DNA from 3 places in the Xanthomonas hydrangeae genome. Region 2 is predicted to be linked to each of the others. Evidence: predicted binding sites of a transcription regulator. Region 2 holds the regulator's gene; each other region holds the start of a gene.

Region 1 (4,122 bases), 1.9 Mb from region 2:
GCTCGAATCGCTGATGACTGCGCGTGTGGTCGACGAACTCACCGACACCCCGAGCGACAAGAACCGCGAATGCACCGGGCTGGGCATCGCCAATGCGGCGGCCAGCCTGTTCGGCGGCATTGCCGGCTGCGGCATGATCGGGCAGACCGTGGGCAACGTGAAATACGGCGGCCGTGGGCGATTGTCGACGTTGTTTGCCGGTGTGTTTCTGCTGATCCTGATGGTGGCGCTCAAGCCGTGGGTGTCGCAGGTGCCGGTGGTGGCGTTGGTGGCGATCATGGTGATGGTCTCGGCCGAGACCTTCGACTGGCGCTCGCTGCGCACCGTGGTGACCCATCCGCGCACATCCAGCGTGGTGATGCTGGCCACCGTGGCGGTGACCTTGCTCACCCACAACCTCGCTGCGGGTGTCGCAGTGGGTGTGGTGTTGAGCGGGGTGTTCTTCACCTTCAAGGTGGCCGGGCTGCTGCAGATCGCCCATGGCGACGACGATGGCGTGCGCACCTATACCGTGCGCGGGCAGGTGTTCTTCGCCTCGGCCGACGTGTTCATCGATGCCTTCGACGCGCGGCAGGTGCCGGGCCGCACGGTGCTGATCGACGTAAGCCGCGCGCATTTCTGGGATATCACCGCAGTGGCGGCGCTGGACAAGGTGGTGCAGCGGCTGCGTCACCATGGCCTGGAGGTGCAGGTCACAGGCTTGAACGCCAGCAGCCGGCGGCTGATGCAGGCGCACGCGCTGGGCGAAGACGCGCTGGAATCTTCGCTGCCCTGAGCACGGCAGGGCGGGTGGGCGCATTCGGCCTGGCCGCACATAGCCGGCACGCACCCGGCTCCCGGGCTGGCTGGCCGCACGCTGAGCGTGGCCGGCCAGCGACCTCAAGTTCGCCTGAATAGCGCCGATGAACCGACATCAAAGATTGCCGGTGATCGTCGTGATGCCAGTGCGTTCCAGCCCGAGATGTCTGCCTGCGTGCCGCCAGCAGTGCTGCGGGCGGGCGTCCGTGCACGGGATGGCGCGGCGATGACCAACGAACCGCTGCTGGAACGGATGGTGGACCTGACCGCCATTCGCGATGCCGATCTGCTCGATCTGAGCCTGCTGCGCACCGTGCGCGAAGTCTGTGCAGCTGAAGAACTCTCACTGCTGCGCATCGCTCCGGACGGCCGCACCATGGCCGAAACACGGCTGCGTGAGGACGGCCGGCTGTCGTCGACGGTGGCCGAGATCCGCGACGCGCAGCTGCGTGCGCAGCTCGCCGACGCACGCGGGGCGGGCGATGTGGTGCAGCTGGAGGAAGACGGCCGTGCACTGCTGGTCTACCCGATGATGGAAGCGCGCGGCATCCGCACGTGCCTGCGCGTGGGTGGTTCGCGCGTTCCCGGCACCGCCGAGCAGGCGATGCTGCAGGGCTTTGCGCGTTTTTTCCAGAATTACCGCAGCCTGCTCGACGATGCCCAGCGCGACGCGCTGACCGGTCTGCGTAACCGCAAGACCTTCGACGATGTGATCCTGCGGCTGTTCGCAGGCGGTGCGGCGGATGCGTCGGCAGGGGAAAGCGTGTGGCTGGGGATCGTGGACATCGATCACTTCAAGCGCGTCAACGACAGCTTCGGCCATCTGTACGGTGACGAGGTGTTGCTGCTGGTTGCCCAGCTGATGCAGCGCGCGTTCCGTCAGGACGACCTGCTGTTCCGCTTCGGCGGCGAGGAGTTCGTGATCGTGCTGCGCGGGGTGGACCGCGATACGGCGGTGAGCCTGTTCGAGCGCTTCCGGCTGGCGGTGGCCGAGTACGCTTTCCCGCAGGTGGGCAAGGTCACGCTCAGCACCGGCATCGTCGAATTGACCCATGGCCGCTTGATCAGCCAGATGATGGACGAGGCCGACAAGGCGCTGTACTGGGCCAAGCAGCACGGTCGCAACCGCGCCGAGGTCTACGCCGAGTTGGTCGCCAGCGGGCAGATGCAGCATCTCACCCAGCAAGTGGGCAGCGTCGATCTGTTCTGACCTGTGTCATCCATGGATGGCAACGTAGTACCGCGCTGCGTGATGTAGCCACATTGCCAATGCACACACCCGGTCAAACGCCGCAGTGGCTACACTCCAGGGCTGTCTGGACAACACCTGGGTGCTGCAGTGAAGCGAGCTGTGATGAAGCAAGTTGTGACGAAGCGAGCCGTGATCGAGCGACTTGCGATGGGAATGCTGGCCATGGCGGTCTCGACTGCAGTCATGGCAGCGACGCCCACCTTCGATGGCGCGCGCATCTCGCGCGACGTCAAGGAACTGGCCTCCGACGCCTACGAAGGCCGCGGCCCGGCTACCGCCGGCGAAGAAAAGACCATCGCCTACCTGAGCAAGCAGTTCGCTGCCGCCGGCCTGGAGCCGGGCGGCGATCTCGCCAACGGCAAACGCGCGTGGACCCAGGCGGTGCCGCTGCGGCGCGCCGATATCGTCGGCACACCCACCATCGCTTTGCAGAATGCCGGCAAGCCGCAAACCCTGACCCAGGGCAAGCAGATCGCCATCCGCGCTGCGCTGGATGGTTCCTCCACCGTCGACATCGCCAACGCACCGCTGGTGTTCGTCGGCTACGGCGTCAAGGCGCCGGAGCGCGACTGGGACGACTTCAAGGGCGTGGACCTGAAGGGCAAGATCGCGGTGGTGCTGATCAACGACCCGGATTTCGAAACCGGCAAGGGCGCCTTCGACGGTGCCGGCATGACCTACTACGGCCGCTGGACCTACAAGTACGAAGAAGGCGCCCGCCAGGGCGCGCTCGGCGTGCTGGTGGTGCACGAAACCGCGCCGGCCTCTTACGGCTGGGACACGGTGGCCAGCTCCAACACCAACAGCATGTTCGATGTAGTGCGCGACAACCCGCGCGCCGCGCACCCCACCCTGGAAGGCTGGATCCAGCGCGATCTGGCCAGCGAGTTGTTCAAGCATGCCGGGCTGGATTTCGACACCTTGAAGAAGCAGGCGCAAACGCGCGGCTTCAAGCCGGTCGAGCTCAAGGGCCAGGGTCTGAGCGCCAGCTACCAGGTCAAGTCCGACGTAATCACCTCGCACAACGTGGTGGCGCGCCTGGAAGGCAGCAAACGCCCCGACCAGACGCTGATCTACAGCGCGCATTGGGACCATATCGGCGTGGGCAAGCCGGACGCACGCGGCGACACCATCTTCAACGGTGCGCTGGATAACGCCAGTGGCACTGCGGCGTTGCTGGAACTGGCACGCGGTTTTGCCGCGGGGCCCAAGCCGGAGCGCTCGGTGGTATTTCTGGCGGTGACCGCCGAAGAAAAGGGCTTGCTGGGCTCGGAGTTCTACGCCTCCAAGCCGCTGTATCCGCTGGACACCACGGTGGCGGTGATCAACATGGACGGCATGAACCCGTTCGTGCCGGCGCGCGATTTCGGCATTTACGGCACCGCAAAACTCGAGCTGCTCGACCAGCTCAAGACCGTCGCCGGGCAGTGGAAGCTGCGCTACACGCCCGATCCCAAGCCGCAGGCGGGGTATTTCTTCCGCTCCGACCATTTCTCCTTCGCCAAGCGCGGCGTGCCGGCGTTGTCGTACGCCTCCGGGCAGGATTGGGAAGTGGGCGGCGTGGCCGCAGGCAAGGCCGCCTCCGACGACTACACCGCCAAGCGCTATCACCAGCAGGGCGACGAGTGGAAGCCGGACTGGACCTTCGCCGGTGCGGCGCGCGATCTGGGCGTGCTGTACGCGCTGGGCCAGCAGCTGGCCGATTCGCGCCAGTGGCCGAACTGGAGCAGCGACTCGGAGTTCCGCGCCACCCGCGACGCCAGCGAGGCGGCACGCAAGTAAGAGGGGGGCGACGGACAGCTTTCATCCCGTTGCCGACCAACGTAGAGCGATAGGCTGCGGCTTTGCTGCAAGGCCCTTGCCCGCCCACCATCGCGGGACACGCTGCAAGTACGTCCTTGTAAGCTCTTACGCGGCATCCATGCCGCGTAAGGTCCCGCGACGGTGGGCGGGCAAGGACCAGTTGAGATGGTCGGTGTGCGTGCTTTTGAACAAAGCCAACCTATAACTGTCCCGCGAGCGGTGAGGGCACCGCGCGCTCGACTAACCAAGCTTTTTGACTAGATCTAAAG
Region 2 (4,122 bases):
GCGCGGCATCGAAGTGATGCGCCTGCAGCACCGCCTGGCCGGAGCGCGCCATGCCGAGGGTTTCTTCAGCGGCGTGGCACAGCTCGACCATGGGCTTGATCGCCAGAAAGCCGGCGCCGCCCTTGAGCGTGTGGAAACCGCGAAACACCGCGTTGAGCTGGTCGGCTTCGTCCGGTGCCTGTTCCAGCGCGACCAGCTGTTCGCCGAGGCGATCCAGGATTTCCTGGGCCTCGACGATGAAATCGGCAGCAATATCGTCTGGAACAGCACTCATGGTTACAACCCCAATCCGGACAGCAGGTCGTCGGCGTCGTCCTGCGACACCGCGTGACGGTCCAGGCCCTTGACTGCAGGACCGGCAAGACCGCCGTCGTCTTTCTTCGGCTCGGTGCTCTTGGGCGGCAGGCCGAGTGCGCCGAAGCCTTCGTGCACGCGCCGCACGATGCCGGCCACGCGACGGATGATCTGCCCGCTCAGGTCCTGGTAGCTCTGCGCCAGCGACAGTTCGGTCAGGTTGTGGCGCATCTTGTCCATCAGCGCGCCCTGGTCCTGATTCAGACCGCCGTCGCGCAGCTGGTTGGCCAGCTCACGGCATTCTTCGACCAGGTCCAGCGTGCGATGGCTGGCCTTTTCGGTCATTTCCACCACGTGGTCCAGGCGCGAACACGCATCGTCCAGCTCGCCGGCTTCTTCGGGCACGGTGGGCAGTTCGCCCAGCGCCTGACCGAGTTCGCGTGCGAGCCGGCTCAGGCCCTGCATCATCGGACGGGTGCGCAAGGCGGCGAGGTGGTCGACCTCGCGCTTCCAGGCGGCTTCGTCGCCGCTTTCCAGTGCATCGAGCGCGCCTTGCAGGCGGTCGATCAAGGCAGCGCGTTCGGCATTGGTTTCCACGGTGGCGTTCATCAGGCGGTCGCCGCCAGACGTTCGAACACCTTGCCCAGCTTTTCTTCCAGCGTCTGCGCGGTGAACGGCTTGATGATGTAGCCGTTCACGCCGCACTGGGCCGCTTCGATGATCTGCTCGCGCTTGGCTTCGGCGGTCACCATCATCACCGGCAGGTGCTTGAGCTTGGCGTCGGCGCGGATGTTGCGCAGCAGGTCGATACCGGTCATGCCGGGCATGTTCCAGTCGGTGACCACGAAATCGAACGGGCCGGCCCGCAACGCAGCCAATGCGCTGTTGCCGTCTTCGGCCTCTGCGGTATTGGTGAAGCCAAGATCGCCCAACAGATTCTTGACGATACGTCGCATCGTCGAGAAGTCGTCCACGATCAAAATCCGCATGTTCTTGTTCACATCAAGCTCCTAACACGAAAAAATACGCGAAAAAATTAGTCGTCAATTTCGACACCGGCATCGGCCAGTTCGAAGACCTTGAGGCGGCCGCGCAGACGCACCACGGCCTGGCCGTGGATCTGGCAGACGCGCGATTCGCTGACGCCGAGCACGGCGCCGATTTCCTTCAGGTTCAATTCCTGTTCGTAGTACAGCGACAGCACCAGCTGCTCGCGCTCGGGCAACTGGCCGATGGCCTTGCCCAGCTCGCGGCCGAACTCGCCACGCTCCATCATCTGCTGTGGGTTGGGCCCACCCTTGGCGGTGGTGTCCAGCTCGCCGTGATCTTCGATCCGCGACTCCAGGCTCAGCACCTGGCCGCGCGCGGCGTCTTCCATCAGACGCAGGTAATCGGGCAGCGGCATTTCCATCGCGGCGGCCACTTCGGTGGCGGCGGCGGCGCGGCCGGTGTTCTGTTCGATCTTGCGTACTGCAGCAGCAGCGTCGCGGGCACGGCGGTGTACCGAGCGCGGCACCCAGTCGCCACGGCGGATCTCGTCGATCATCGAGCCGCGGATACGGATCGAGGCATAGGTTTCGAACGAGGCGCCCTGGTCGGAGTCGTAACTGCGCGAGGCTTCGATCAGGCCGATCATGCCGGCCTGGATCAGGTCGTCCACTTCCACGCTCGCCGGCAGGCGCGCGGCCAGATGGTGGGCGATGCGGCGCACCAGGTCGGCGTGCTGGGTGACGATGTCGTTGGCGTTGTTGCGTTGCACTGCACGGTACTGCGCTGTGGCCGTCGTTGCGGTAGCGGTAGCGGTACTCATGCGGCGACTCCCCGTTGGATGATGCGTTCGACAAAGAACTCGACGTTGCCGCGCGGCACCGTGGGTGCCTGCCAGCGCGAGGTACGCCGCGCGATTTCTGCGATGGCCAGCGCCGACGGACTGGCGGGGTAGGCCTTGATGACGGGTTGCTGACGCTGTACCGACAAGCGCAACCAGTCGTCCTGCGGCACATGGCCGAGGTAGTTCAGCGACACGTCGCCGAGGAATTTCTCGCAGACCCGCGACAGCTTGTCGTACAGCAGGCGGCCTTCGTTGGGGTCGCGCACCATGTTGGCGATGATCTGCAGACGGTCCACGCCGCGTTCGCGCGAGAGCACCTTGATCAGCGCGTAGGCGTCGGTGATCGAGGCCGGCTCGTCGCAGACCACCACCACGGTGTCCTGGGCGGCCTGGCAAAAGGTCAGCACGCTGTCGGTGATGCCGGCGGCGGTGTCGATGACCATCACGTCCAGGTCGCGTTCCAGTTCGGAGAACACGTTGACCAGGCCGATGTGCTGGGCCGGGGCCAGTTCGGCCATGTGGCGGCGACCGGAGGCGGCAGGAACCACCAGCACGCCACCCGGGCCTTCGATGATCACTTCGTCCAGCGTGCAGCGGCCGGCGATCAGGTCAGCCAGGGTGTACTTGGGCGACAGGCCCAAGACCACATCCAGGTTGGCCAGGCCAAGGTCGGCGTCGAGCAGCAGGGTGCGCTTGCCCATCTCGGCGAGGGCCACGGCCAGGTTGGCGGAAATGTTGGTTTTCCCCACGCCGCCCTTGCCACCGGTCACGGCAATGGTGCGCACCGGGCCCAAGGGCTCGGGACGGGTCGCCGTCAGGGGGAAGGCGTTGGTCAGCTTGGCGTATTCACGCGACTGCATGGTTGTGCTCCGGAGTACAGGGCTTATCGGCAGCGCGCCGCAAATCTTCAAGGCGAAGAACGAGACTGGCGGCATTGGCGCGGTGCAGGTCGTCAGGGACCCGCTGTCCGTCAGTCACCCAGGTGATGGGCATTTGGTGGTCGACCACCACCGACAAGGCGCTGCCGAAGCGGCCGGTCTCGTCGAGTTTGGTCAGCACCACGCCTTGGGGTTTGGCGTGGGCGAAGCGGCGTACGACCTCGTCGAGGTCGGAAAAATGGGCGTTGGCCGGCAGCACCAGCAGCGAGGTGACCTGGTGCGCGGCGCGCAGCCAGTTCAGCTGCGCGGCCAGGGCGCGGTCGCGCTGGCCCATGCCGGCGGTGTCGATCAGCACCAGCTTGTAGTCGCGCAGGCGCTCGAGCAGTTCCAGCAGGCTCTCGGCGCTGTCGGCCTCGTGCACCGCGATGCCGAGCTGACGGCCGTAGCTGTGCAGCTGCTCGCGGCCACCGACGCGCTGGGTGTCGGTGGTGACCAGGGCCACGTCGCGCGGGGCGTGCTGGGCGGCGAAGCGCTGGGCGAGCTTGGCGATGGTGGTGGTCTTGCCGGCACCGGTCGGGCCGACCAGGGCGATCACGCCGCCGCGTTCCAGCGGGTCGATCGGAGCCACCGGCAGACGCTTGGACAGCAGGCCCAGCATCAGCCCGCGGCCGCGGTGCAATTCGGTATCGGCCGGGATCTGCAGGGCCACATCGCGGATCAGACCGGCGTCGAAGCCGTAGTCGTCCATCAGCTCCAGGGCCTGCGCACGCACCGGGGAGCCACGCAGGCGCTCGTCGGTGAGGCGGTTCATTTCGCGCTCGATCATCTGGCGCATCAGCGCCAGCTCACCGCGCAGCTGCTTGAGTTCTTCGTCGTTCTGCGGCACCGGGGCGGCGGCGACCGGCACCGCGGCCAGGGCGACCGGGGCGGCGACCAGCGGCGGCAATGCGGCCGGCGGCAGGATCTGCGGCAGCGCGTCGTCCATGTCGAAGCCGTCGTCGTCCTGCTCGTCGTCGTCCTGCCCGTAAGCGGCGTGGGTGGCGAGCGCGGCGGCCATGATCGGCGTGCGTGCCTGCACCGGGGCAGCGTGCACCTGAGCCTGTACCGGTGCGGTGGTCA
Region 3 (4,122 bases), 1.6 Mb from region 2:
GTCCTGTAGCCGGCACCGCAGCCGGCGTGCCCACAGAAGCCGTCCCGGTCGCCGCCGCCGCACTCAGATCCGGCACATGCGTGTCGGCATCGTGGGTGGATTTACCCAGCGCCACGCCCTGGCCGGCGCCGGCCAACGCGGTCTGCTCGGCGTCCTGGGTCATCACCACGATGCTGATGCGGCGGTTGATCGGGTTCTGCGGGTTGGTCTTGTCGAACAGCACCGAGGAGGACAAGCCCACCACACGGGTGACCTTGGCATCGGCCATGCCGCCGCCCACCAGCGCACGGCGCGCGGCATTGGCGCGGTCGGCACTGAGTTCCCAGTTGGTGTAACCGGCATCGCTGCTGTAGGCGGTGGTGTCGGTGTGGCCGGTGATGCTGATGTGGTTGGGCACCTGATTGATGAAGCTGGACAGCTCGCGCAGGATGTCCACGGTGTACGGCTTGAGCTGATCGCGGCCGATGTCGAACATCGGGCGGTTCTGCTTGTCCACGATCTGGATGCGCAGGCCATCGGGCGTGAGGTCGAGCAGCAGCTGGTCCTTGAACGGCTCCAGCGCCTGGCTCTTGTCGATGGCTTCCTTCAGGTCCTGCATCAGCGCTTCCAGGCGCTTCTTGTCCTTGGCGCGGCTGTCTTCGCTGGTGTCGGCAGCGTTGTCGCGCTTGCGGCCCATCTCGTCCTTCTGCCCCTTGGCCATGTCGGCGGTGCCGCCGAGCTTGATCATCGAGGTGCTGGCGCCACCGGGCCCGTTCATGCCCGGCGAGGGTGCCGGCGACTTGCCCGACAACGGGCTGGGATTGCGGAAGTATTCCGAGATCGCCGCGCGCTGTTCCTTGGTGGTGGCGGCCATCAGCCACAGCACCAGGAAGAACGCCATCATCGCGGTCACGAAATCGGCAAACGCCACCTTCCAGGCGCCGCCATGATGGCCGCCGCCCTGCACCTTCTTGACCCGTCGGATGACGACGGTGGATTTGCCCTCGGCCATGACCGCGGTCCTACTTGATCGTCTTCAGGTGCGTTTCGAAATCCGCAAAGCTCGGACGCACGTTGGAGGGCAGCGTCTTGCGCGCGAATTCCAGCGCAATCTTCGGGTTGTAGCCGCGCAGGCAGGCCAGCAGCGCGGTCTTGACCGCTTCGTAGATGCGCCCGTCCTGATCGGCACGCGCTTCCATCGCCGCCGACAACGGCGCCACGAAGCCATACGCCAGCAGGATGCCGAGGAAGGTACCCACCAGGGCGGCACCGACGTGGTGGCCGATCTCCTCGATCGGGCCACCGATCGAGCCCATGGTGATCACGATGCCGAGCACGGCGGCCACGATGCCGAAGCCCGGCAGGCCGTCGGAGACCTTGCTCAAGGCATGCGAGGGCGCCATCGCCTCGTGGTGGTGCTTTTCCAGTTCCAACTCGAGCAGCGGCTCCAGCTCGTGCGGCTCGATGTTGCTGCCGATCATCAGGCGCAGGCAGTCGGTGATGAAGTCCAGCAGGTGATGGTCGGCCACCACCTTGGGATAGTTGCCGAAGATGGTGCTGTCCTGCGGTTTTTCGACGTGATCTTCCAGGGCCATGAAGCCGTCGCGGCGGGCCTTGTTCAACAGTTCGTAGACCAGGCTCAGGGTGTCCTTGTAGTCCTCGGACTTGTACTGCGGGCCCTTGAACACGCCCAGCACGCTGCTGAAGGTTTCCTTGACGATCTTGCCCGGCGTGCTGACCAGGAACGCGCCCAGCGCCGCGCCGCCGATGATCAACAGCTCGTACGGCTGCCACAACGCGCCCAGCTTTCCGTGCGACAGCACATAGCCGCCCAGGACACTGACGATGACGACGATGAAGCCGATGATGATGAGCATGGCGCAGCCAAAAGCAAACAGGGTTGCTGTTGTTTCGGCGCGCGCGGCGGATTCTTGAAGTGCACGGCGTGAAGGTGTGCGCTGTAACTGAACGATCGGGTGGTGCGATGACGGCTTCACGTATGGCGATCAGCGGCATCGCGCTTACTGCGGCAAGGCGTTCACCGCAGTGGGGCTTGTGATGAAAAGGTCTGCCTGGGTTGAGCTTGCGATCTGCATCGATTGCTGTGCGCGTCGAGACAGCGCATTGCAGCAAGCGGCCTCTGCATTGGCGGTGGCACCAGCATCGGCGGACTTGATGCGCAGGTTGCGCTCGGCAGCAAATTTCAGCGTCTGCACCACGTCCCGGATGACCCGCCGCCGAGCGTCGAGCGTCATTGTCGTGGCAGTTTCTAGCACTACAGCGAGCAATGGTGTGGGCAGTAAGAGCGGATAACAGAACGTAGCGAGCGGCCGTCAGGTGGGTGCGGACGGCGCACAGGAACCGAAATGAACCGTGCATGCCGATTCCGAGCGCCGGCTGCGCCCGCCTGACGATTGCGCTGTAGTTCTGTGAGTCGCTCTGAGTGGGTCGCAACTGCTTTCTGGGCGGCCTGGCCAGGTCAGGCCGGTTGCGCCTCGGCACCGTCGCGTTGCAGCGGGTTCGGCAGTGCCTGGCCATCTTCGGTGAAGCCCAGCGAGACCGAGTTGAGGCAATGCCGTTCGCCGGTCGGCGGCGGGCCGTCGGGGAACACGTGGCCGAGGTGGCTGTCGCAGCGCGCGCAGACGATCTCGGTGCGGATCATGCCGTAGCTGATGTCGCGGATCTCGCGCACATGGGCGGCGTCGTAGGGGGCGAAGAAGCTCGGCCAGCCGGTGCCGGATTCGAACTTGGCGCTGGAGCGAAACAGCGGCAATCCGCACAGGCGGCAGGTGTAGACGCCCTCCAGCTTGTTGTCCAGGAACACCCCGCAGAACGGCGCTTCGGTGCCGTGCTGCAGCAGCACGCGCTGCTCCTCGTCGCTGAGTCCGGCGATCAGGGCATCGCGTTGGGCGGGGGAGGGCGGTGTCAGATCGAACTGGCTCATGAAGGCTCTCGCATGCGCGCGCTGGCAGGGTGCCGCGTCTGCAACCGTGATGTGGGCGTTGGCGGCGTGGTTCAAGCTTGCGGAGACGAAGCCCCTCTCCCGCCGGGGCGCCACGGCACAGCTTGCGCGCCACTGGCGCGCGTGCCTTGGTGCGCCTGCGCCGCTGGCGCAGGCCGGGGCGCGGAGCGGGGGTTGGGGTGAGGGTACGGGGCGAAGCCACATCGGGTAGGTGAGAATGCGAGGCTTCGCTCGCACCCTCATCCGGCGCTGCGCGCCACCTTCTGCCGATGGGAGAAGGGACTTCTTCGCGCTGCACTCATTTCGCGAACGCGTTCATCCCACAGCCGATCCCGTGCATTGCTGCAGCGCACCGGCGCCCCCACCCAGGCAATACTCCCCGAAACAATCACGGTGACCGTCATGGCGATCCATTCTTCAACGCGCGGCCTGCTGCTGTGCGGCCTGCTGGCGATTGCCGGCGCGGCGCTGGCGCAATCGGCCACTACCACGCGCTCGTCCAACACCTTGCAGCCGATCACCACGCCGACGCCCGCGCAGCCCACGCTGACGGCGCCGCGCGCAGCGCAACCAGCGCCAGGCACCAGTCCGGTGCCCTCGCAGCTTGGCCAGCGCCCGGTCGCGCCCAGCATTCCCACCCGTGGCCCGGCACAGACGCCGGTGGCCCCGGCCGGTAGCCAGGTGCTGCCGGCCAGCGCGCCGATGGTCTACGACCGCAATGGCCGCTTGCTGCAAGGCATGCAGCCGGCCGGCGCCAACCGGGTGCTGGACACCAAGACCGGGCGCTATTACGACGCGGTTCCGGCCGGCGACGGCGTGCGCGTGGTGCGCTGAGATCCGGCATCGGCGTTGTGACCCACCACGAATCCCCAATCCCCAATCCCCGCCTCAATCCGCAATCGGCAACGCCAACGTCTCCTTGACCTCTTCCATCACGATGTAGCTCTTGGACTCGCGGACATGCGGCAAGGTCAACAAGGTGCTGCCGAGCAGTTTGCGATAGGACGCCATCTCGCTGATGCGCGCCTTGAGCAGATAATCGAAATCGCCCGAGACCAGATGGCATTCCAGCACGTTGGGAAGCTTGAGCGCGGCGCGGCGGAACTCCTCGAAGATGTCGCCGGATTTGTAGGCCAGGCTGATCTCCACGAACACCAACAGGCTGGCCTTGAGCAGGTGCG

Evidence for each region. The regulator FliA, encoded in region 2, starts transcription of late flagellar genes. The targets are predictions, from matches to a motif close to TAAAGTTTNNCNNNCNNNGGCCGATAA.
Region 1: the regulator FliA is predicted to act here: its motif matches at 880-906, upstream of NYR97_RS04505 (GGDEF domain-containing protein).
Region 3: the regulator FliA is predicted to act here: its motif matches at 1,888-1,914, upstream of motA (flagellar motor stator protein MotA).

The regions. Positions count from the first base shown of each region.
Region 1 covers NZ_CP103836.1:1,118,437-1,122,558, reverse strand. The annotation lists gene NYR97_RS04510 (SulP family inorganic anion transporter) at 1-775, shown strand, start outside; gene NYR97_RS04505 (GGDEF domain-containing protein) at 1,025-2,008, shown strand; gene NYR97_RS04500 (M28 family metallopeptidase) at 2,183-3,832, shown strand.
Region 2 covers NZ_CP103836.1:4,509,068-4,513,189, forward strand. The annotation lists gene NYR97_RS19010 (chemotaxis protein CheA) at 1-274, opposite strand, end outside; gene NYR97_RS19015 (protein phosphatase CheZ) at 277-903, opposite strand; gene cheY (chemotaxis response regulator CheY) at 903-1,295, opposite strand; gene NYR97_RS19025 (RNA polymerase sigma factor FliA) at 1,331-2,104, opposite strand; gene NYR97_RS19030 (MinD/ParA family protein) at 2,101-2,985, opposite strand; gene flhF (flagellar biosynthesis GTPase FlhF) at 2,972-4,122, opposite strand, start outside.
Region 3 covers NZ_CP103836.1:2,870,519-2,874,640, forward strand. The annotation lists gene motB (flagellar motor protein MotB) at 1-991, opposite strand, end outside; gene motA (flagellar motor stator protein MotA) at 1,002-1,856, opposite strand; gene NYR97_RS12120 (hypothetical protein) at 2,001-2,234, opposite strand; RNA gene NYR97_RS12125 (sX9 sRNA) at 2,287-2,358, opposite strand; gene msrB (peptide-methionine (R)-S-oxide reductase MsrB) at 2,459-2,923, opposite strand; gene NYR97_RS12135 (hypothetical protein) at 3,344-3,775, shown strand; gene NYR97_RS12140 (Lrp/AsnC ligand binding domain-containing protein) at 3,830-4,122, opposite strand, start outside.